3 regions of the Nonomuraea sp. NPDC049158 genome follow, and region 2 is predicted to be linked to each of the others. Evidence: riboswitches for the same ligand, from Rfam matches in the RefSeq annotation. Region 2 holds a riboswitch; each other region holds the start of a gene.
The links. A riboswitch is a leader RNA that binds a small molecule or an ion and turns the genes downstream of it on or off. The one in region 2 is predicted to bind cyclic di-AMP.

Region 1 (7,115 bases), on a different contig from region 2:
CGAAGACGAAGATTCCGGCCAGCACATTGAGCACCGGAATGCCCATGACCATCGCCGCTCCCGGATAGACCAGGGCTCGTTTCAGCAGAGCACCGCGCCGAAGGCCGCCCGGCTCCAGGCGAATCCTCATGATCGCCTTGCCGAACGTACGGCCGCTCATGGAATGCGCGGCCCAGTCATAGACCGTATATCCCAGCCCGCCGAGCAGCCAGGCGAACACGCCGGGCAACCGGCCGTCGAACACCTCCAGCAACCCGACAGTTCGGAAGGCGCCCCACAGCGCCATGAACAGAATGTAATAGAAGACACCGAAGACGAGGGCTTCAATGAGCCGGGCGGCCAGGCGTTCCCACCATTCCGCGGGGGCGGCGTCACTCCACGGCGGCAACCCGGTCATAACCCACCTCGCCCCTTCGGCGAACCGACCGCTACCCATTTTGCGGCCGGCCGCACATACAAAACAGAGGCCGACCGGTGGCCAGCCTCTGTTTCGCGTCCGCGAAGACTACTTGATCTTCACTACCACCGTGTTGCTGAACTTGTCGGCGAACGTCTGCTGCAGCGGCTTGTCCCAGAGCTGGGAGGCGCCGTTCAGCGCGACGACGATCCCGCCGAGCAACGTCCCGACAGCCGGGATGATGCCGAGGAGGTATCCACCCCAGGTGCCACCGGCCCGCTTGAGCGCCACGTCGTTCGGCAGGCCGCCCGGAGGCAGCATGTTGCCCGCGGGCACGATCTTGATCCCCATGACCATCTTGCCGACCGTCTGGCCGCTCATCTTGGTCATGAAGAACTCGTAGGCGACGTACACCGCCGTCATCACGACGGCGATGATGGCGTTGTAGGCGGTGTAGCCCAGCCAGCCGGTCGTCGTGCCGGTCGCGGAGTTGTAGCCGGCCAGCAGGATGGCCCCGAAGACGAGACCGATCACCCAGTTCGCGATGCCGAAGATGACACCGTCGATGATCCTCGCCACGAGCCGCTGCCACCACTCGGCGAGCGGGGCCGGGGCGCCGGGAGGCTGAACCCCGTGTGGCTGCTGCTGCCCGTAACCGGGCTGCTGACCATACGGCTGCTGCCCGTAGGCGGGCTGCTGGCCGTACTGCTGTTGCTGCTGACCGTAGTCCGGCTGGCCGTACTGCTGCTGGCCGTAGCCGGGTTGCGACGGCTGCTGCTGCCCGTAACCGGGCTGCTGGCCGTAACCAGGCTGGGACTGCTGCTGCTGCCCGTAATTGGGCTGCTGGCCATAGCCGGGCTGCTGGCCCGACGGGGGCTGCTGGCCGTACTGCTGCTGACCGTAACCGGGTTGCGATTGCGGCTGCTGACCATAGCCGGGCTGGGACGGCTGCTGCTGCCCGTAACCGGGCTGCTGGCCGTAACCAGGCTGGGATTGTGGCTGCTGGCCGTAACCGGGTTGCGATTGCGGCTGCTGACCGTAGTTGGGCTGGCCGTACTCGGGTTGCTGACCCGAAGCCTGCTGCTGACCGTATCCGGGTTGCTGACCGTATCCGGGCTGCTGACCGTATTCAGGTTGCTGGCCGTAGCCCGGCTGCTGCTGCCCGTACTGCGGCTGTTGTCCGTACTGCGGTTGCTGCGGTTGCTGCGGCTGCTGGCCGTAGCCGGGCTGCTGCCCGTACTGCTGCTGCTGGCCGTAGCCCTGCTGCTGCTGCCCGTAGTTGGGTTGCTGACCGTAGGCGTCGTCCGCCCGGTAGCCAACGACCGTCGCATCCGGGTCGGGCTCGCCATAGGGACGGCCCGCGTTGTGATGTCCGTATTCAGATCCGCCAGGCGCAGAGTTCTCGCCGGATTCGTCCTGTGGATACGGCGGCTGTCCGGTGCTCACCGTGTCACCTCGCTTCGAGTGCGCATGTGGCACGTGTCAGGACACATGCCTGTGCTGCCCAACGTATCGACATAGGTATCAACAATCACCTTTCCCATTAGTCAAGGTCCGCGTCACCCGATGTCAGGTGGAGAAGCATGCGGGTGTTCCCCAGGGTGTTGGGCTTGACGTGTTCGAGGTCGAGGAACTCGGCGACACCCTCGTCGTACGAGGCCAGCAGCTCCGCATAGACCTCGGGTGAGACCGGGGTGCCCTGTACGGGGCGGAATCCATGCCTCGCGAAAAAATCCACCTCAAAAGTCAGACAGAAAACCCGGCGCAGGCCGAGTTCCCGGGCCGTTTTGATCAAGGAAGAGACGATCCGGTGCCCGATTCCGAAGCCACGGAACTCCGGATCGACGGCCACCGTGCGAATCTCCGCGAGATCCTCCCAAAGCACATGCAGCGCGCCACAGCCGACCACTTGGCCGCCACGCTCGGCGATCCAGAACTCCTGCACGTCCTCGTACAGCGTGACGGTGGCCTTCTCCAGAAGCCGGGGACCGGCGCCCGCGTAGGTGTCGACCAGGAGACGGATGGTCCTGACATCCGGCGTGCGGGCACGCCGGACGACGACTTCCGTGTCCGGGACTGTCACTTCGGCGACCTGCTCCATGGGTCTCCAGCGTACAGATCCGATTACGGCCTCCCCCTAACTCTGACGTCTCTCCCATCTCATGACATCTCGTGGTTGATCGAGCACGATGAGGGATCCCTTGGCCCATAGGCTTCCATGCCTTGACGAACTTGGTGCAAAAAGGACATAAAGTTTGTTCAGCACCGGCAAGCACGAGATCACCCCGTGACCCTTCGGTTGCGAAACCTCTACAGACTTGGCAGTTCTGGTTGAGCACGAACCCGGAGTGCACTAGTGTCCAGCGACGATGTCACCCACGCGAGCCAGCGTGGAGACGCGCCCAATCCCCGTAAGGGGAGCCGGGGACCCGCCGGTGGCGACCTCATCCCGACGCCACCACCCATGGGGTGAATCCGAGCGAGTCGTTCGGTAGGGCTGCTCCGGCCCGAACCCGTCAGCTAACCCGGTAGGCGCCGATGAGAGGAGCTGGTTGGTGAAGCAGACCCGCGATCGCGAGGGGAAGCCGACGGGCGCTCACGCCCGCCGTCCGGAGCTCCGGAAGATCCCTACCCGGCTGGGTGTCATCGCGGCGACCATCGCCACCCTCCTCTTCGCCGCCCCCGTCGGCTCCGCCGTCGCCGATCCCAAGCCCTCGCTGAAGGATCTGGCCAAGCAGGCCGAAGAGCTCCACACCCAGATCGAGACGCTGAGCGAGGAGTTCAACGGCCAGCGGGAGAAGCTCAAGACCGCCAAGAAGTCGGCTGAGGCGGCCCGGAAGACGCTGTCCACCAGTGAGGCCGATCTGGCCGCCAAGCGCGCCAAGGCCGCGCTGCTGGCCCAGAACGCCTACATCAACGGCGGCTTCGGCCAGGCGCTGGCATTCACCACCTCCGACGACCCCGAGAGCTTCCTCGACCAGGCGGCCACCACCTACGCGATAGAGCAGCAGCAGGGCTTCGAGGTCAACCAGGTGACCACGGCCAGGCAGGCCGCCGAGCAGGCCAGAGCCAGCGCCAAGACGCGCATCGACGAGGTCGAGAAGATCGTCGAGAACCTCGGCACCAAGCGCGACAAGATCACCACGCTCGTCTCCAAGGTCGAGAGCAGCCTGTTCAAGCGCGCGATCGGTGAGGCCGGCCGTCCCGGCACCCGGGCCACGCGGGTCGACCTGCCGGTCATCGGCGCCGGCAAGGCCGCCACGGCCGCCAGGTGGGCGCTCACGCAGCAGCTCAAGCCGTACGTCTGGGGCGCCGAGGGGCCGACCTCATACGACTGCTCCGGCCTCGTGATGGCGGCCTACCAGCGGGTGGGCATCTCACTGCCGCACTACACGGGCGACCAGTGGACGGCCGGACGGCACATCTCCAAGGAGGAGCTGCGCGCCGGCGACCTGGTCTTCTTCTATGGCGACCTGCACCACGTCGGCATCTACATCGGCGGCGGCATGATGGTCCACGCGCCGCAGACCGGTGACGTCGTACGGATCGCCTCCATCGCCCGCCGTCCGTTCGCGGGCGCCGTACGCATCGCCGACTGACCTCCGGGCACCACAGGCACTCTGACCGCTGGGGCCCTGGCGGCTGGGCCGGTCGAGCGGTCAGATGAGCTGGCGGCGGGCGGCCCAGGCCACGGCCTCGATCGCGGTGGCGACTCCGATGCGGTCGCAGATACCCCGTAGTCTCCGGCGTACCGTGCGCCCGCTGATATCCAGTCGTCTGCCAACCCGATCAACCGTGACCCCCTTGGCAAGCTCCGCCAGCAACGCGATATCCGCGTGGCTAAGCTCGACGCTCTCAGTGAGCACATACATCGGGAGCCCTCCCCCCAACAGCAGAACTCGAGACGTCTATGTCCGAGCAGTGCTGCTGCTCGTCTCGCAGACGGTAAGCGCATTCTGGAAAGGTCGTCAAGCCAGCGAATACTGCCCTCTGACCATCGCCATTGACATGATCGGCGGTATGTGAAGTACTCGCCATATGTCGGCACACTTCGGGGCCAGATGAGGGATCACAGCCGTCCTTACAACGGCTCCAGCGCGAGCCCTGTGGACCTGCCGGGCTTCGATCCGGTGAACGCGAATATTATTCGCACTTCATATGTGCATCATCGGAAATATGGCTGCTTGCGGCCGGGTCGGCGATGCGCGTCAAGGAGTATGAACGGTTCAGGCGCCGGAGGGAGGCGCCGCCCATCGCGGCCCGGCGCGGGCGGCCGGGAGATGGCTTGCCCGGCGCGCCGGCCCGCGTCAACGAACCGGCGAAGGTCGCCGCCCGCGTTCTCCTACTCGCCGCAGGAGACCGGACCGCTGTCAACCCCATCGGCCCGGCAGCGTCCGTACGCGGGCGCCGCGAACCGGCGAACCGGACCGGTTCGGCCCGGCGTGGGAGCCGGGCCGACATACTCAGTTGGTCGGCTTGACCAGCGGGAACAAGATCGTTTCCCGGATGCTCTTGCCCGTGAAGGCCATGATCATCCGGTCGATCCCGGCCCCCATGCCACCCGTGGGCGGCATGGCGTACTCCAGCGCCTGCAGGAAGTCCTCGTCGAGCTGCATGGCCTCCGGGTCGCCCCCGGCGGCCAGCAGTGACTGCTCCACCAGGCGCCGGCGCTGCTCGACCGGGTCGACGAGCTCGGAGTAGGCGGTGCCCAGCTCGGTGCCGAACCCGATGAGGTCCCACTTCTCGGTCAGCAGCGGGTTGTCGCGGTGCTGGCGGGTCAGCGGGGAGGTCTCCAGCGGGTAGTCCATGACGAACGTCGGCTGGATGAGCGTGTGCTCGACGAGGGCCTCGAAGATCTCCTGGACGAGCTTGCCCTGGCCCCACTTCGGGTCCCAGTGGATGTCGCGCCCGTCGGCGAACTTCCGGACCTGCTCGAGCGGGGTGTCGGTGGTGACCTCCTCGCCGAGCGCCTCGGACACCGCGCCGTACAGCGTGATGCGCGGCCACTCCGGGATGCCCAGGTCCACCTCGACACCGTCGTGGACGACCACCGAGGTGCCCAGCGCGGCCACGACGGCCTTCTGGTACATCCGCTGGGTCAGGTCGGCCATGTCGTTGTAGTCGAGGTAGGTGCCGTACGCCTCGATCATCGTGAACTCGGGGTTGTGCGTGGAGTCCGCGCCCTCGTTGCGGAAGTTGCGGTTGATCTCGAAGACCTTCTCGATGCCGCCGACCACGAGCCGCTTCAGGTAGAGCTCGATCGCGATGCGAAGGTAGAGCTCCATGTTGTAGGCGTTGATGTGGGTCTTGAACGGCCGGGCCGTCGCGCCGCCGTGGATCGGCTGCAGCATGGGCGTCTCGACCTCGAGGTAGCCCTCCTCGTGCCAGAAGTCACGCACCGCGCGCACCGTGGCGCTGCGGATGCGGGCCATCTCCCGGGCCTCGTCGTTGACGATGAGGTCGACGTAGCGCTGGCGTACGCGGGCCTCTGGGTCGGTGAGGCCGACATGCTTCTCCGGCAGCGGGCGCAGGCACTTGGCGGTGATCTGCCAGCGGTCGGCCAGGATCGACAGCTCGCCGCGGCGGGAGGTGATGACCTCGCCCTCCACACCCACGTGGTCGCCCAGGTCGACGTCGCGCTTCCAGGCCGCCAGCGACTCCTCGCCGACCTTGTCGAGCGAGATCATCACTTGCAGGTCGCCGCTGCCGTCGCGGAGTGTGGCGAAGCAGAGCTTGCCGCCCACGCGGTTGAGCATGACGCGGCCCGCGACGCCGACCTTGTCGCCGGTCGCGGTGTCCGGGTCGAGGGCCTGGTATTTCTCCCTGACCTCGGCGTTGGTCGCCGTGCGGGGAAAGGTCACCGGGTAAGGATCGACGCCTTCACTGCGAAGGCGGTCGAGCTTCTCCCTCCGGATGCGCATCTGCTCGGGAAGTTCGTCGCTCACAGCATCAAAGAGTAGGGGATATGGCGAACTGCAAGGGCTCGTCACCTCTCTGCAGGGTGGCTGCAAGAACTCTCCCGTACCAATGACACATCGAGCTCAGGGGGGAACCGGCAAGGCGCTGGCCCAGGGGGAGCTCAAGGAGAGATCATGATGAAGAAGCTCGCGACCGGCCTCGCCGCCGTCGCCGCCACGAGCGCGCTGGCCTTAGCGCTGCCTTCGGCCGCCAGCGCCAGCACCGCGGACTCCGACTCCTGGGGCCCGGTTTACTCGCAGCACTACCAGGCCAAGGCCTCCGGCTGGGTCGATGTGGACTGGGACGACGACGACCACGAGTCGAACACGATCACCGTCAAGGGCAAGCTCTGGGACCTGGACAACCGCAGCTACGACGAGGGCGGCAAGTGCGCGTACGTGAAGTTCCAGGCCAGCGACTTCGACGACAACTGGTCGACGGTCTACACCAAGAAGTACTGCGGCTACCCGGCCTTCAAGCGCTTCTCCTTCGACAGCGACGACGTCTCCAGCCTCCGCGTGAAGGTCTGCCAGATCGACCTCCACGGCTCCTACCCGCGCAACTGCGGCAGCTGGGGCTACCTGTACACCGGCGACTCCGAGTAACCGGCCAGGTAGAGACAGTCCACGAACGCAAGCGGCCCCCTCACCCGAGCGGGGGGCCGCTTGTTCATGCCGTGTTCCTGTTGTAGATCAGCCGCAGGCCGATCAGCGTCAGCCACGGCTCGTGCACGTCGATCGAGCGCGACTCGCCCACCACC
Region 2 (7,115 bases):
CGACAAGCTGCCCGTCACCTCGGCCCTGAACAACCTGCGCGGTCAGTTCTTCACCGACTACAACCTGCTGGCGGCCGGCTCGATGCTGGTCGCGCTGCCGACGCTGATCGTCTTCCAGATGCTGCACAAGCAGTTCGTCGCCGGACTCACGCTGGGGGCCACCAAGGGCTAGAGGAGCGCGTGGAAGCGGGCGGCGACCTGGTCCCAGGTCCACTCGCCGGCGATCCAGTCACGGCCCCGGGCACCCATCTTCCGGGCCCGTTCGGGGTCGCCGAGCAGCTCGATCAGGGCCGCGGCGACCTCGGCCACGTCGGTGCCGTCGACCACGAGGCCGGTCTCGCCGTGCCGTACCGCGTCCGGGGCGCCGCCGGACGCGCCCGCGACGACCGGCAGGCCGGTCGCCGACGCCTCCAGGAACACGATCCCCAGCCCCTCCACATCGACGCCGCCCAGCCGGGTACGGCACGGCATCGCGAACACGTCGGCGGCGGCGTAGTAGCCGGCCAGGCTCCCCGCCGGGACCGTACCGGTGAAGCGGACGGACTCCTGCCCCCGCGCCAGCTTCTCCAGCCTCTTGCGGTACGGCCCGCCGCCCACGAACAGCAGCACCGACTCCGGCACCGCCCGCAGCACCCGGGGCCAGGCCCGGATGAGCTGGTCCTGGCCCTTGCGCGGCACCAGTCTCGACACGCAGATCACCACGGGCCGCCCGGCCAGCCCGAGCTCGGCCTTGACCGCAGCCGGGTGGAACTGGCCGGTGTCCACGCCCGGTGCCAGCCGTACCAGCTTGGCCGGCGAGATCGCGGCGGCCAGCCGGGCGCGCGTGTACTCGCCGAGGTAGGTCACCACGTCGGCGTGCGCGCCGATCCTGCGCAGCGCCCCGCGGAACAGCGGCGCGCTCGCCCATGACGCCTCGTGGCCGTGGGTGAGCATCACCACGCGCCGCGCGCCGGCCGCCCGTAACCCCGGCGCGAGCAGGCCCAGCGGGGCCGCCGAGCCGAACACCACGGTGTCCGCCCGCTGCTCGGCCAGCAGGCGGGCGGCCCGGCGGGCGACCGCCGGGGTCGGCAGCATGAGCGAGGTGGGGTGACGGACGATCCGGTACGGCTGGCGGCGGTCGAACTCCGCGCACCCCTGCCAGGCCGGAGCGTAGACGGCCACGCCGGGGGTGCGCAGGGCCAGCCCGTGCACGAACGACTGGATGCCGCCCGGGCGGGGCGGGAAGTCGTTCGTGACGATGAGCACACCGGTCACGGCTGCTGCTGGCCGTTCAGCGCGGCCCACTCCCGGGCCATGGCGAGGCGTTCGGGACCGGAGGGGTGTGATGCATAGAGGGCATACTCCACCGGATCCGGCGACAAGTCGGAAATATTGGTGATTGCCAGGCGTTTCTGCATCGAGATAAACGTGGCCGGGTCCTTCGTGAGGTTCAGGGCGTGGAGGTCGGCGCGGGCCTCGATGTGGCGGCTGATCACGTTCTGGGCCGGCCCCGAGAGGACCGTGGCCAGGCTCATCAAGCCCATGATCACTCCCACCGCCCGCGGGTCGGCCGCCGAGGCGATGCCCGTACGCCGCCGCAGCATGCCCAGGAGCAGGAACAGCAGGATCGTCCCGAACGCGGCGCCCAGCCCGGCCACCAGCGTGCCGACCAGCACGTCCCCGTACTTGGCGTGGCCCAGCTCGTGCGCCACGACCAGCTCGACCTCGGACTGCGGAGCCCTGAGCAGCGTGTCGTACACGACGATCCGGCGCGTGGCGCCGAAACCGGAGACGTAGGCGTTGAGCGCGTTCGTCCGGCGGGAGGCGTCGGCGATCAGCACGTCCTCGACCGGGACATGGGCGCGCTCGGCCAGCATCATCAGGTTGGCCCTGAGCGCGCCACCCGGCATCGGGCGGAAGTCGTTGAACAGCGGCTCGAACACGACCGGATACACGAACGAGGCCACCAGGGTGAACGCGAACGCGCCCGCGGCGGCCGGGATCCACCAGCGCCGCAGCCACCTGGCCAGTGCCACCACGACCAGCACCATGATGGATTGCAGCACCACGTTCACGGCCAGGCTCTTGAGCCGGTCGCCGGTCCAGCCGGCCCAGTCCTGCGTGGACAGGCCGTAGTCGCGCAGCTGCACCTCGTACCAGATGCCCAGGGGCCACCTGATCGCCTCGACGATCGCGGTCAGCACCACGACTCCGAGCACGACCCGCACCCACCACGGCCCGCGCAGCCGGCCCAGCACCTTGGCGCCGAACGGCGTGAGCACGAGCAGCCCCGCGAACAGCACGGTCAGCCCGAGCGACAGGTAGCTGGGCAGGCTCGTGGCCGCGTCGAAGGCGGCGGCTCTGGCGATCTCGGCGGCACTGAAGTCGCGCGCCGGGTCCGGCGTCACCGTGGGGGTGCCCGAGGGCATGACCCGCCAGGGCGTCGTGAACGCCACCACGGCCAGGATCACCACGCCGAGAACGACCAACGCCCAACCGGCCCCGGCCCGGCCGACCTCGACGTCCCCACGGTCCGCGACCCAGCCACCTGACACGGCACGGTCGCTTGGCGCGGCCCCGTCGCTTGGTACCGCACGGTCGCTTGACGCGGCACGGTCGCTTGGTATCGCACGGTCGCTTGACGCCGCTCGGTCGCTTGGTACCGAACGGTCGTCTGGCGCGGTGCCCTCGCCTGAGGTGGCGGAGTCGCCTGAGGTGGCGGCCTCGCCGGATGGCCCAGGTGGCGCGGCCGGCCGGGCGGGCGACCCGGACGGTGCGGCCGGCTCGCCGGACGGAGGTGCCGGGTGCTGATCGGAGCCCGCGTCGTCGTCAGGCGGCATGTCGTCGGTGCCCTGCAGATCTTCCATCCGCGTTCCCCTTACGCAAGCTGGTCCCGCACGTAGTCGCGCCACCGTGCCGTCAGCGTCTCTGCCGAGAGCCCGAGTCCGGTGAGCCCCCGGTCGATGCCACCCGTCTGAGCATCACGGTAGAGCCTCACCAGAGTCCCCTCACCGAACCGCTCGGCGATGAAGCGACACGCCAGCCACGCCTCCTGGTACGCCCGTGCCAGGCGTTCAGGCTCCCGAGCGGACGGTGCGAATGCCGCAGGCCCCGGCAATTCGCCCGGCACACGCCCCGCCCGCACCTCGGCGGCCAACTCGGCGGCGGCCACCCGGACCGGCAACCCCGCGTCCCGGTAGCCCACGTAGTCGGCGAACCCCTCATAAAGCCATACCGGCAACCGCTTCGTCCCGGCCGCGACGTGAGTGAGCTCGTGCGTGAGCACGATGTCCCGCCCGGTCGGGGTCAGCCGGGCGAAGTTCTCGGGCACCACGACCACCCTCCCGCCATCGGCCACCGCCGCCAGCCCGTCGACACTCCCCACCCCGGCCACCCGGGCAGCCTCGGCCGCCGAGCCGGGCACGAGCACCACGGGCCGCACCGGCTGGCCGAGCACGGCGGAGACCCGCGCTCCGGCGGCATCAGCCCTGCGCGCCAGGTCTCGGAGCGACTCGGACGCCGCGTGCTGACCGACGACAACCGAACGCACACCCCGTACGACCTCGGCGCCGTCCCCCCAGAGGCCCCGCGCCTCCGCCGGAAGCTCACGATCACCGGCCGCCAGGGTTGGGACGGTCGCGGACTGATCGAGACTGCCAGAGGGAAGACCGCGATCCGACGCAGACCGATCGGGCCCACCGGACGGCAGACCACGAACCGACGCGGGCCGATCGGGCCCACCGGTCGACAGGTCACGAACCGCTGCCGAGAGGTCGCCCGTCGCCGGAATTCGGTGCGGGGCGGCGCTGGCCGAGGCGAGGGCCAGGAGCAGCACCCCCACCACCAAGACTCGGCGGCTCACCTGCACGGACACGTTCCCCGATCGTAGTCGCCCCGCGCCGCGGACCGGCCGTCGCGGAGAGGCCAGGCTCGTGGTCGCGAAGAACGTCGTCACGGAGAGACCCGGAACACGCGAAGGTCCCGTCCCAGCTGGGACGGGACCTTCGTGACGGTCTTGCAGGCCAGATCAGGCCGGACTTACAGGCCGGGACGCACCGCGCCCACGAACGACGCCTTGCGCCATCCGCTGAGCTTCTCGACGCGCACCGTCGAACCCGTCCTCGGCGAGTGGACCATCTTGCCGTTGCCGACATACATGCCCACATGGCCGAGCCCATGGAAGAACAGCAGGTCACCTGGCTTCAGATTCTTCCAGGAGACCTTCTTCTTGATGCGGGCGAACTGGCTGTTCGTCACGCGCGGGATCTTGACACCGGCCTTCTTCCAGGCGTACTGGACGAGACCGGAGCAGTCGAAGGAACCAGGTCCTGTGGCCCCGTAACTGTAGGGGTCACCGATCTGGTCCTTGGCCACGGCGACGGCCGTGCGGGCCTTCACCTTTTGCCGAGCGACCGCTGTCTGTTGCGCGACCTTCTTCACGGAACTGACGGCTTTCGCCGCTGTATTAGTTCCGGAAACTTCGGCCGCATCACGCGTTGTCGCCGCCTGCGCCGTCGGGGCAGGGAGGACCAAACCTCCGGCCGCCACGGTCATCGTGAGCGCTGCGCCACTCAGGGCAATGCGGGACAGACGGGGGTTACTGGGGGAGGTAGACAGGATTTCTCCTTGGAGCTTCCACGAACGCCTACCGGGTTAGCTGACGGATTCGGGCCTGGAAGTCGCCCTACGGCGCGATACGCGCCGATTCACCCCTGATCCCGAGGGCGGGATCGCTGGGTCCCCGGCTCCGTGCCTCCTGGCTGCACGGACTCGGCAGGCCACCGCCACGTAATGACAAATGGAAAGGCGGTGACCTAACGGATTTCTTATCTGTCCACATCGGGGACCCGATGGAGAGTCGCGACGCCATGGCTTGTTCGCCGCGACGCCAGAAGTTACGCCCTTGAGTAACGCGCTGGCAAAGCCGTCATGGGGTTGTCAGGATCACTCAGAGGTGTCAGTAAAGTCCCGAACCGCAGCTGGAGTGCCGGGTTATGTTACTCAAATGTGACCCTTCTCACACTTGACGACACAGTGATCTGTCAGGTCCCTTTTGTCACTCTTGTCACACTGGTCCCGCTAGTAACACGCCTGAGGGTCCGGTGATCGTGTCGCGGCTGCGCGGAATTGGGCGTCGCGAGGGTCGCAGACGGGCCGAGATCAGTGATCGTCGTCACCGGCCGAAGGCATCGAGCAGCGTTCAGCCGATCCGACCAGCGGTATCGACCTGCGCGCCGAGGTCCGTTGACCAGCAAATCGGGGTCAGTTGAACAGCCGGTCGGGTTCCGCCGAACAAGCGACCGAAGCCCGTTGAACAGCCGATCGGAGCCCGTTGACCACCAGGCCGGGTCCGTTGACCAGCAAGCCGGTGAGTCCACATGGACCGCCAAGTGCCCATCGGCGGACCATCCGGTCCATGGCCACCTAAAGCCACGGACCGGGGCCAAGAGGGCGCACGTCACGGCGCCCAGCGCGCCCCACCGGAGGAGCGTGTCCCTGGACAGAGCCCAGCCACGGACGGCGGATGGGGCCCACCGTGCTTGCCGTACAGGAAATAAGTGAGCGCCAGAAAGGCCCTACGGACGGATAGCTCCCACCAGGGTGCCGCCGTAGGAAGACAGGGTGACGACTTTGACCACGTCGCCGGTCTGGGGGGCATGCACGATCTGCCCATTGCCCGCATAAATGCTGACATGTCCAAGACCCGAGCTGAAGATCAGGTCGCCAGGCTGCAGGTCCTTCAGATCCACCTTGCGGGCCGAGCCCCAGGCCCACTGCTGCCACGTGGTGCGGGGCAGCGAGACGCCCCCTGCGCGCCACGACGCCTGCGTGAGGCCCGAGCAGTCCCAGCCGCGCGGTCCCGTGCCGCCGAACACATACGGCTTGCCCACCTGCGCGTAGGCGAACCTGAGCACCGCCGCGGCGTTGCCGGAGGCCGAGCCCGTGTACTTGATGCCGGTGCTGTTGGGGTCACCGGTCTTGTAGGCGCCGAGCTTCTCCAGCAGCTTCTTCTGCTTCGCGATCAGCTTGCGGACCTCCGAGCGCTCCTTCTCGACCCCGTCGCGCTCCTTGTCGGCCGCCTGCAGCGCCGTCTCGGCCTTGTCGCGCTCGTCCTTGAGCCCGCGGTTCTCGCGGTCGAAGGCCGCCAGCCGTGCCACCTTCTCCTCCGACAGCTGTCCCGCGAGCGCCATGCTGCCCAGCAGGCCCGTGGGATCCGACTGGCCGATCATCGTAGGCCAGGAGGTGGAGTCGGGGCCGCGCGTGTAGGTGTCGACGGCCATCTCAATGACCTGGGCGCGCAACGTGGCGACCGTCTCCAGCTTGCGCTTGTAGCTGGCGTTCAGCTTGCCGTACTCGCCTTGGGCCGCCTTGTACTTCTCAGTCGCCGTATTGTAGCGGTCGACGACCTTGTCGGCCTGGTCGTTCAGCTTCTTGAGCTTGGCTTTCGCCTGTTTGATCGTGGGCTTCGGCGCGGCCAGTGCCTCGCTTGTGGGGAAAAGCAGCAGTCCGATCGCGAGTCCCGCGGCCAGTGACACCCGGCCAAACGTCACAGTGTCGCCTCCAGGGGAATATATCTGGGGCGAAATGGTACAGAAGTGGCGGGTGTGCTTTCACCCTAACAACCGATTCGTAATCTATGCACGGCCCAGTCTGCGCAGCAGCAGAGCCGACGGAACCGGTCTGGCTCCCATGCGCCGGACGGACTCGGCCACCTCGCGGTCGGAGGAGACCACCGCCATGGCCCGGCCGGGCGGCTCGGCGCGGACGAGCTGGCGGATCAGGTCGTCGGCGATCTCGCCGGGCGCGCTGAAGAGCACCCGCACGCCGCGCGGCGCCACCACCTGGACGGGCGCGTTGAGCTCGGCGCCGTCGAAGACCACGGTCACCTCGACCCTGGTCTGCGCGACCAGCCCGCCGAGGCCGGTCATCAGCCGGTTGCGCTGGTCGGCCAGGGTCAGCGTGCCGTAGCCGGTCTTGGTCACGTTGTAGCCGTCGATGATCAGGTGCACCTGCGGCAGCGCGAGCAGCTGGTCGAGGAGCTGCGGGTCGTCGTCGGCCAGGGCGCGGGCGGGCACGCCCCTGACGCCGGGGCGCTCGCCCGTGAGCGCGGCCACCGAGTCGGCGGGCCTGCTGAT
Region 3 (7,115 bases), on a different contig from region 2:
CACGTCCTGCGCGATGGCCTCCAGCGCCGCCGTCGAGCTGACGGTCACGAACCCGGCCGCCTGAGCCAGCTGATCGTGCATCGAGCCCGCCTCGAACGCCACCCGCCCCGGCTCGCCGATCTCGCGCCAGAGCCGCTGGTAGTGGAAGCGCTCGTTGTGCGTCTGCCGCTCGTCCTCCAGGGCGCGCAGCTTCACCACCACGTCCAGGTCCGGGCGGCGGGCGGCCAGCTCGGCCAGGGACAGCAGGATGCGTTCGCGATCCTCGCGCTCACGCGGCACCTTGGCCTGGGTGGCGAACACCACCCGGTTCCCGCCGCCGCGCACGGCCCGCGGACGCAGGAACGGCAGCCGGGCCAGCCCGACCGCCCCTCCCCCACCGAGCTGGGCGGCGATCCCGCCGAACTCGGCCACCTCCCGCTCGCTGTGCACCACGAACAGGTCGCACCCGCTGCGGAACAGCCACGCCTTCTCCGTCGCGGGCACCGAGATGCCCGGCAGCCCGGTCACGAACACCGGCCGCGGCCGCAGCCCGGCGAACGCCTCGGCCACCAGCACGTCCACGACCGGCCCCGTACAGGCCACGATGATCGCGTCCGGCCGCGTCCGCTCGGCCAGACGCCGCACCGCCCGCGCCGGCATCAGCGGCGGCACGGGACGTCCGCCCACGGCGGCGGCGATCTGCTCGGGCGACGGCGCGATCGGCGTGCGCACCACCGCGAGGTCCGTCTCGCAGCCGGGTGGCAGGTCGTCGAGCAGGCAGGCCGCCCACTTCAGGTAGGAGTCGGAGTCGGCCACGGCCAGCACTCTCAAGTGGTCACTCCAGTCAGATACGGGCAGAGGCCCAGTCGTATGGGTGAACGCCCGTCTTAACCGGCCGTTCCAGTCACGTACGGAGTAAGCCGGTCATCCGGCGACTCCGGTCAGATGGGAACGCAGGTCGGGGGCCGCCCTGCTGGTCCACCAGTCGTCCGGCACGTCCACCGCCTCGACCGCGACGCCGCGCGGGCCGAGCAGCACGCGCAGCGAGGAGATCGCGGTGGACGGCAGGCTGAGCACCCGCTGGGCGGGGTCGAGGCCGCGCAGCGTCAGCTCGGCGGGCACGCCGGCGTCGTGCACGGTGATCTCGGGCCGCTCGCGGATGGCCGCCACGTCAGCGGGATCCTCGCGGCGGTGCGGGAAGTAGGCGAGCGGCTCCTCGGCGGCCAGGTCCATCAGCCAGCTCAGGTAGCGGTCCCGGTGGACCAGTCCGTTCCTGACCAGAGAGGTGCCGAGCACGACGGTCCGCTCGGCCGGTCCTGGCCCGCCCAGCGGCTGCTCGCGCAGCCAGCCGAAGTCGTGGCGTACCAGATCGACGCCCGCCGCCCGGACGGCAACCGCCAGTTCGTCGGTCACCGGCAGCGCGGTGAAGACCGACACCCGGCTCGCGCGCAGCCTGATCGCCGCCGCCAGCCCCAGGGCCGCGCGCAGCTTTCCCGGGTGGGCCCGCGCCCGCAGCAACGGTTTGTACGGCCCCGCGGCCAGCAGGGACAGCAACCGGAGCGTGGCCAGCCCGTCGTCGACGATCACGATGCGACCCGGATGGGAGACGAGCCAGCGCACCTGCACCCGGCCGGAGAAGGCGTCGCCGACGGCGTGCGGGGCACGCGGCATGCGCTCACGCGGCTCGGCCAGCTCCAGCCCCTCGGGCAGAGCCAGTCCGGACAGCTCCCGGCGAGTGGCCTTGAGCGCCCGCAGCCCGGCACGCGGCACGACGACCGTGGCAGGCCCGAGCAGCCCAGCGCGGTGCGCCTCTATGGCGCACAGCATCTGAAGCGGGGACTCCACCCAGGCCGACGCCTGTTTGCCCACTCTGTTACCCCCGCGGGGTGATAGCCCGATCACGACCGCTTCAAGCTAGCCCGGCCGCCTTAAGCCGCCAGAAACGAGACATGAACAGTGACTCCTCCACCCCGTAAACGGGATGGCCTCGCTACGCCGCGCGGGCGTCGCGAAGGACCAGCCCGGCCCTCTTGATGTTGCTCGCCCCGACTACGTCCGCATTGGCGGTGTATCCGCATTTCACGCAGAGGAAGTCGGCTTGTGTTCGGCGGCTCTCTCTTGACACGTGTCCGCATTCGGGTGCGGGACAGGTGCGGGAGGTGTTGCGAGGGTTCACTGCGATCAGCTCTCGACCGGCACTTTCAGCCTTGTACGCGAGGACACGCAAGAACACCCCCCAACCCGCGTCCAGAATGCTCTTGTTCAGCCCGGCCTTGGCCGCCGAGCCGTTGAGCAGAAAACCACCGGCCTGCCCGGGGTCGGGCTTCGGCTTCGGGGCCTTGGTCATGTTGTCAATCGCGAGCTGTTCGACCGCGAGGAAGTCCGCGCTGCGGACCAGACTCAAAGCGGTCTTGTGCGCGTGATCGGTCCGCCGGCAGGCTCGCGATCGGCTCGCTCACCGTGGCGAAGTGGACGATGCCCATGTCCACCCCGACCTCCCGCCCCGTGGACGGGAGCGGAGCAGCCGGGACGTCGTCACAGGAGAGGATCACATACCAGCGTCCGGCTTCCCGTTTGACCTCAACCGTCTTGACCTGGCCTGCGATCTGCCGATGCCGGTGGACCCGCAGGTGCCCGATGCCCAGCACCCGGACGTAGGTCACAGAGGGGTGGCGCGGTTGGGAGTCCCACCGTGACCCGTCGCCCTCAACCAGGGTGACGGTGTCGAACCAGCCCCAGCCCTTGAATCGAGGGTAGCCGGGCTTCTCCCCGTTTCTGATTCGACGGAAGAACGCCTCGAACGCCTTGTCCAGGCGGCGCAGCGTCTGCTGCTGGGAGGTAAACGCCGACACCGCGCCCACCGCGGGGTCGACCAGCAGGAAGGCGATTCCCGGCCCGGGCGGCCTTGTAGCGGGTGAGCCGATGCAACTCCACCACGGTGAAGACGCGGTGCGGCCAAGCCAGGCGGGAGCCGACGATAGCCGCCCGATTACACAACAGCACCGCCGCCGGCGCATCGGCCTGGGCCGGGGCGGGTATGAGTCGAAGCTGCACGACCGTGGGCAGGCCGTGCCGTTTGGCGGCGGAGCGGCCATCGCGCACCTCCTGTCACAGCGCTATCACCCATCGCACACATTACCGAACGTGATCAAGAGTTTCCATACTGTTTTCGAAAGGAGAGGTGGCGCTTCCACCCGGCCGCGAAGGACCGGGCCTCCTCGCCACTATTCAGATGAACTCGCTACTACTCAACACCGACGGCGTACAGGTACCGCAGCTCGGGTTCGGCGTCTGGCAGGTGCCGGACGACGAGGCCGAACAGGTCGTGACGACCGCTCTGGAGACCGGTTACCGCCACATCGACACCGCCAGCGCCTACGGGAACGAGGAGGGCGTCGGCCGGGCCGTACGCGCCTCGGGGATCCCGCGCGAGAAGCTGTTCGTCACCACCAAGCTCTTCAACAACGACCACGAGCGGGCGGAGGAGGCGTTCGACGAGAGCCTGTCCCGGCTCGGTCTCGACTACGTGGACCTGTACCTGATCCACTGGCCGGTGCCGTCGCGGAACAAGTATCTGCAGGCCTGGCGCGGCCTGGAGAAGATCTACCGTCAGGGACGGGCCAAGGCGATCGGTGTGTCCAATTTCACCGTCGAGACGCTCACCCGGGTCATCGACGAGGCCGACATCATTCCGTCCATCAACCAGATCGAGCTGCACCCGTACTTCCAGCAGCGCGGGCTACGGGAGTTCCACGAGGCCAACGGCATCCTCACCGAGGCGTGGAGCCCGCTGGGGCAGGGCAAGGGCCTGCTCGGCGACCCGGCGCTGGCCGTGCTGTCGGAGAAGCACGGCAAGACGCCCGCCCAGATCGTGCTGCGCTGGCACATCCAGCTGGGCAACGTGACGATCCCCAAGTCGGTCACGCCCGCGCGGATCAAGGAGAACTCCGAGGTGTTCGACTTCGTCCTCGACACCGAGGACATGGCGGCCATCGGCGCCCTGACCAAGCAGGACGGCCGGATCGGGCCCGACCCGGAGACTTTCAGCTGGATGGGGTAAGTCCCTAGGATCTTTCCCCATGAAGGATCTCGCATGGGGCATAGCGGCCACGGGTGTCATCGCTGCAAAGGTCGGGGCGGTCATCGCCGCGGAACCGGGGATGCGGGTGGCCGCCGTCGGCTCGCGTGACCTCGGCCGCGCGCGGGCGCTGGCCTCGGCACTGGACGCCGAGTCGGCGTACGGCTCGTACGCGGAGCTGTGCGCCGACCCCGGCGTCGACGCGATCTACGTGGCCACCCCGCACGCCCAGCACCTGGAGGTCGCCGAGGCGGCGATCGCGGCGGGCAAGGCGGTGTTGTGCGAGAAGCCGCTCGCCGCGTCCGTCGCCGACGCCGAGCGGATGGTCCGCCTCGCGCGCGAGGCCGGGGTGTTCCTGATGGAAGCCATGTGGACCCGGTTCAACCCGCTCATCCAGCGGGTGGCCGCCGATCCCCGGTTCGGGGAGATCCGCTCGGTCCAGGCGTCGTTCGGCTTCAAGGCTCCGTATGACCCCGCGCACCGGCTGTGGGCGCCGGAGCTGGGCGGCGGTGCGCTGCTCGACCTGGGCGTCTACTCGTTCGGACTGGCGCAGCTGCTGCTCGGGATGCCCTCAGAGATGCACGTCACGGGCTCGCTCGCGCCCTCAGGGGTGGACGCGGAGGCGGGCGGGGTGCTGGTCTATCCGGGCGGCAGGCGGGCGCTGGTGGAGTGCTCGCTGCTGGGTCCGTACGCGAACGACGCCCTCGTGGTGGGCACCGACATGCGCGCCCACATCACGGCGCCGTTCTGGGCGCCGGAGCGGGTCGTGCTGAGCGGGCCGTCGATGGAGACGGAGGAGCTCGTGCTCGATCCGGCGGACAACGGGTACGCGGGCGAGGTACGCGAGGTACGGGACGCCATGGCCGAAGGCAGGACCGAATCCGCGATCATGCCACTTGACGAAAGCCTTGCCATGATGGGGCTTCTGGCCGACGCGAGGGAGCAGCTCTCTTAGCTGGCGATTTATCCATTTGTAAGACCCTTGCCTCTTGCATTACCTTTGTGGTCATATGAGGCATACGTCCGGTTTGTCCGTTCGTTGCCAGACCATCGCACAAAGGCATCACAGGACCGTCCTGTGACCGCTGAATCCGCCTCGCGCGGAACCGGGGACCCATCGTCCTTTGGGGTGTATCGGCACGTCACGTGCCGTAGGACAGCTTCCACGTCCGAACCCGTCAGCTAACCCGGTAAGCGGCATGGAAGCAAGGAGTACCCCCTCGATGGCCAAGTCCCATCTTTTTCGTGCCACCAAGTCGACCTTCGCTCACGCCGTCCTCGGCGTGAGCGTCGCGGCCGCCGCCCTCGCCGGCCAGTCCGCCGCCCACGCGGACACCACCACCGCCCACGCCGCCGCGGCTCCGGCACACGCCGCCGCGAAGAGCCACCCGGAGAGCGAGATCAAGGCCAAGGCCACGGTCTCGCGAGTTCTGGCGCTGGCCAAGGCCCAGGTCGGCACCACTGAGAACGCCTACGGTGGCGGCACCAAGTTCCAGAAGTGGTACATGAACTCCCCCCGCGCCCTGGAGACCCTCAGGCGCGACGGCGGCACCCGGGCTGACTACCTGAACGCCGCCTGGTGCTCGATGTTCGTCTCGTGGGTCGGCGACCAGTCCGGCGCGCGCAGCATGGTCGGCTGGGACGCTTACACGGTCGAGCACGCGAAGTGGTTCGCCCACAACAACCACTGGGGCACGACCCCGAAGCCGGGTGCCGTGGTGTTCTTCTCGTGGGGCGGCAGCAAGAGCCTGGACGACATCGAGCATGTCGGGTTCGTCGTCAAGGACAACCACGACGGGACGATCTCCACGATCGAGGGCAACACCGGCAACGGCAGCGTCCAGCAGCGCGTCCGGCCGACGTCCCAGGTGGTCGGCTACGGCTACCCGAGCTACGGCGCCTGACGACTTCCTGATCGAGGGCTCTTCTGCCGACGAGCGCGCGTCCTTCTGGACGCGCGCTCGTCGGCGTCTCCCCTGGCGTGCGACTTCCCTGGCGTGCGTTTTCCCTGGCGCGGCGGTCAGGCGCCGCTCCCCTCGCGCTGCCGTGAGCGGCTCCTCGGAGGCGACGCTCCCGTACTTGCTACCAAAAAGCCCACCACGTTGCGCTTAACAGCGCATGGCTGCCCTATCTGCCTATCAGACCGCAACCCCCCAAGTTTGGGGATGTCACGGGCCTGCCGTCACCTCAGACACTGACGGTGGCCGGACAGCGAGCCGGTTCTCGATACTGGAGGAGGGGACATGTCACCGACGACGCAGCAGGACAACTGGCGCTTCTGCAACAAGTGCTACACCCTTTGGTGGAACGGCCGCCCCGACAACGGGCACTGCCCCGCAGGCGGCGCCCACGAGGGACACGGCAGTTGGAACTTCTACCTCCCGGCGAACCCCGCCGAGCACATCTGACGCAGGACCAGCCCCCCGCCCGATCTCCCCGCAGCGCCACGGCGTCGCGGGGAGATCGGCGTTGGATCCCAGGCGTCAGGGGGAAGATGCTCGGCGGCGACGCGGCGGGCGCCTCAGCAGCCGTCGGTCACGTAGCAGCCCTTCACCTTCCACTTACCGCTGTAGTAGGCGCCGCTGGTGGCCTTGCTCGTGCTGCCCACGGAGACCAGACTGCCCGGGATGTAGGAGCAGGACGAGGTGGAGCAGAAGATCACCCCAGCAATCCGGAAATCTCCCCATCCGGATGCTGGATAGGTGACCGTCAGCGGGCCAGGCCGGTCATCGCGAGCGACAGCAGGCGCTGGGCCATCTGCGGGTGACCCGGCGACTGCTCGCCCGCCCACGCCACCCCGGTGGCCAGCGCCAGCAGCTCCTCCGTGGTGACGTCCGCCCGGACGGCGCCCTGCGCCTGGGCCCGTTCCAGCAGGCGGGAACCCGCCGCCCGCATCGCGGCGCACGAGGCGTGCAGCTCCGAACCCTCGTCCCGCAACGCCGCCATGACCGATTCCGGCAGCCCGCGGTAGGTGGCCGACCCGGCCGCCACCTCCGTGAGCCAGGTGAGCAGCGCGTCGCGCGGCGACGGCTCGGCGAACAGGCCGGCGGCTCGGCGG

Region 1: linked by a shared signal. The riboswitch ahead of AB0B61_RS12120 (C40 family peptidase) and the one ahead of AB0B61_RS40625 (C40 family peptidase) in region 2 are both predicted to bind cyclic di-AMP.
Region 3: linked by a shared signal. The riboswitch ahead of AB0B61_RS17705 (CHAP domain-containing protein) and the one ahead of AB0B61_RS40625 (C40 family peptidase) in region 2 are both predicted to bind cyclic di-AMP.

Annotation. Positions count from the first base shown of each region.
Region 1 covers NZ_JBEZDM010000004.1:375,830-382,944, reverse strand. Annotated here, with positions in the region: gene AB0B61_RS12140 (RDD family protein) at 1-397, opposite strand, end outside; partial or broken gene AB0B61_RS12135 (RDD family protein) at 506-985, opposite strand; gene AB0B61_RS12130 (hypothetical protein) at 1,031-1,918, shown strand; gene AB0B61_RS12125 (amino-acid N-acetyltransferase) at 1,941-2,498, opposite strand; cyclic di-AMP (ydaO/yuaA leader) riboswitch at 2,787-2,947, shown strand; gene AB0B61_RS12120 (C40 family peptidase) at 2,953-3,996, shown strand; gene AB0B61_RS12115 (LuxR C-terminal-related transcriptional regulator) at 4,057-4,269, opposite strand; gene lysX (bifunctional lysylphosphatidylglycerol synthetase/lysine--tRNA ligase LysX) at 4,861-6,342, opposite strand; gene AB0B61_RS12105 (hypothetical protein) at 6,490-6,960, shown strand; gene AB0B61_RS12100 (type III pantothenate kinase) at 7,025-7,115, opposite strand, start outside.
Region 2 covers NZ_JBEZDM010000027.1:28,299-35,413, forward strand. Annotated here, with positions in the region: gene AB0B61_RS40605 (carbohydrate ABC transporter permease) at 1-172, shown strand, start outside; gene AB0B61_RS40610 (glycosyltransferase family 4 protein) at 169-1,254, opposite strand; gene AB0B61_RS40615 (M48 family metallopeptidase) at 1,251-2,534, opposite strand; gene AB0B61_RS40620 (hypothetical protein) at 2,858-3,853, opposite strand; gene AB0B61_RS40625 (C40 family peptidase) at 4,018-4,533, opposite strand; cyclic di-AMP (ydaO/yuaA leader) riboswitch at 4,607-4,765, opposite strand; gene AB0B61_RS40630 (NlpC/P60 family protein) at 5,556-6,530, opposite strand; gene AB0B61_RS40635 (NYN domain-containing protein) at 6,615-7,115, opposite strand, start outside.
Region 3 covers NZ_JBEZDM010000007.1:96,021-103,135, forward strand. Annotated here, with positions in the region: gene AB0B61_RS17675 (DUF6716 putative glycosyltransferase) at 1-804, opposite strand, end outside; gene AB0B61_RS17680 (hypothetical protein) at 904-1,824, opposite strand; gene AB0B61_RS17685 (transposase) at 1,970-2,383, opposite strand; gene AB0B61_RS17690 (transposase) at 2,331-2,840, opposite strand; gene AB0B61_RS17695 (aldo/keto reductase) at 3,212-4,039, shown strand; gene AB0B61_RS17700 (Gfo/Idh/MocA family oxidoreductase) at 4,059-5,012, shown strand; cyclic di-AMP (ydaO/yuaA leader) riboswitch at 5,131-5,269, shown strand; gene AB0B61_RS17705 (CHAP domain-containing protein) at 5,281-5,961, shown strand; gene AB0B61_RS17710 (hypothetical protein) at 6,301-6,465, shown strand; gene AB0B61_RS17715 (hypothetical protein) at 6,579-6,719, opposite strand; gene AB0B61_RS17720 (helix-turn-helix domain-containing protein) at 6,767-7,115, opposite strand, start outside.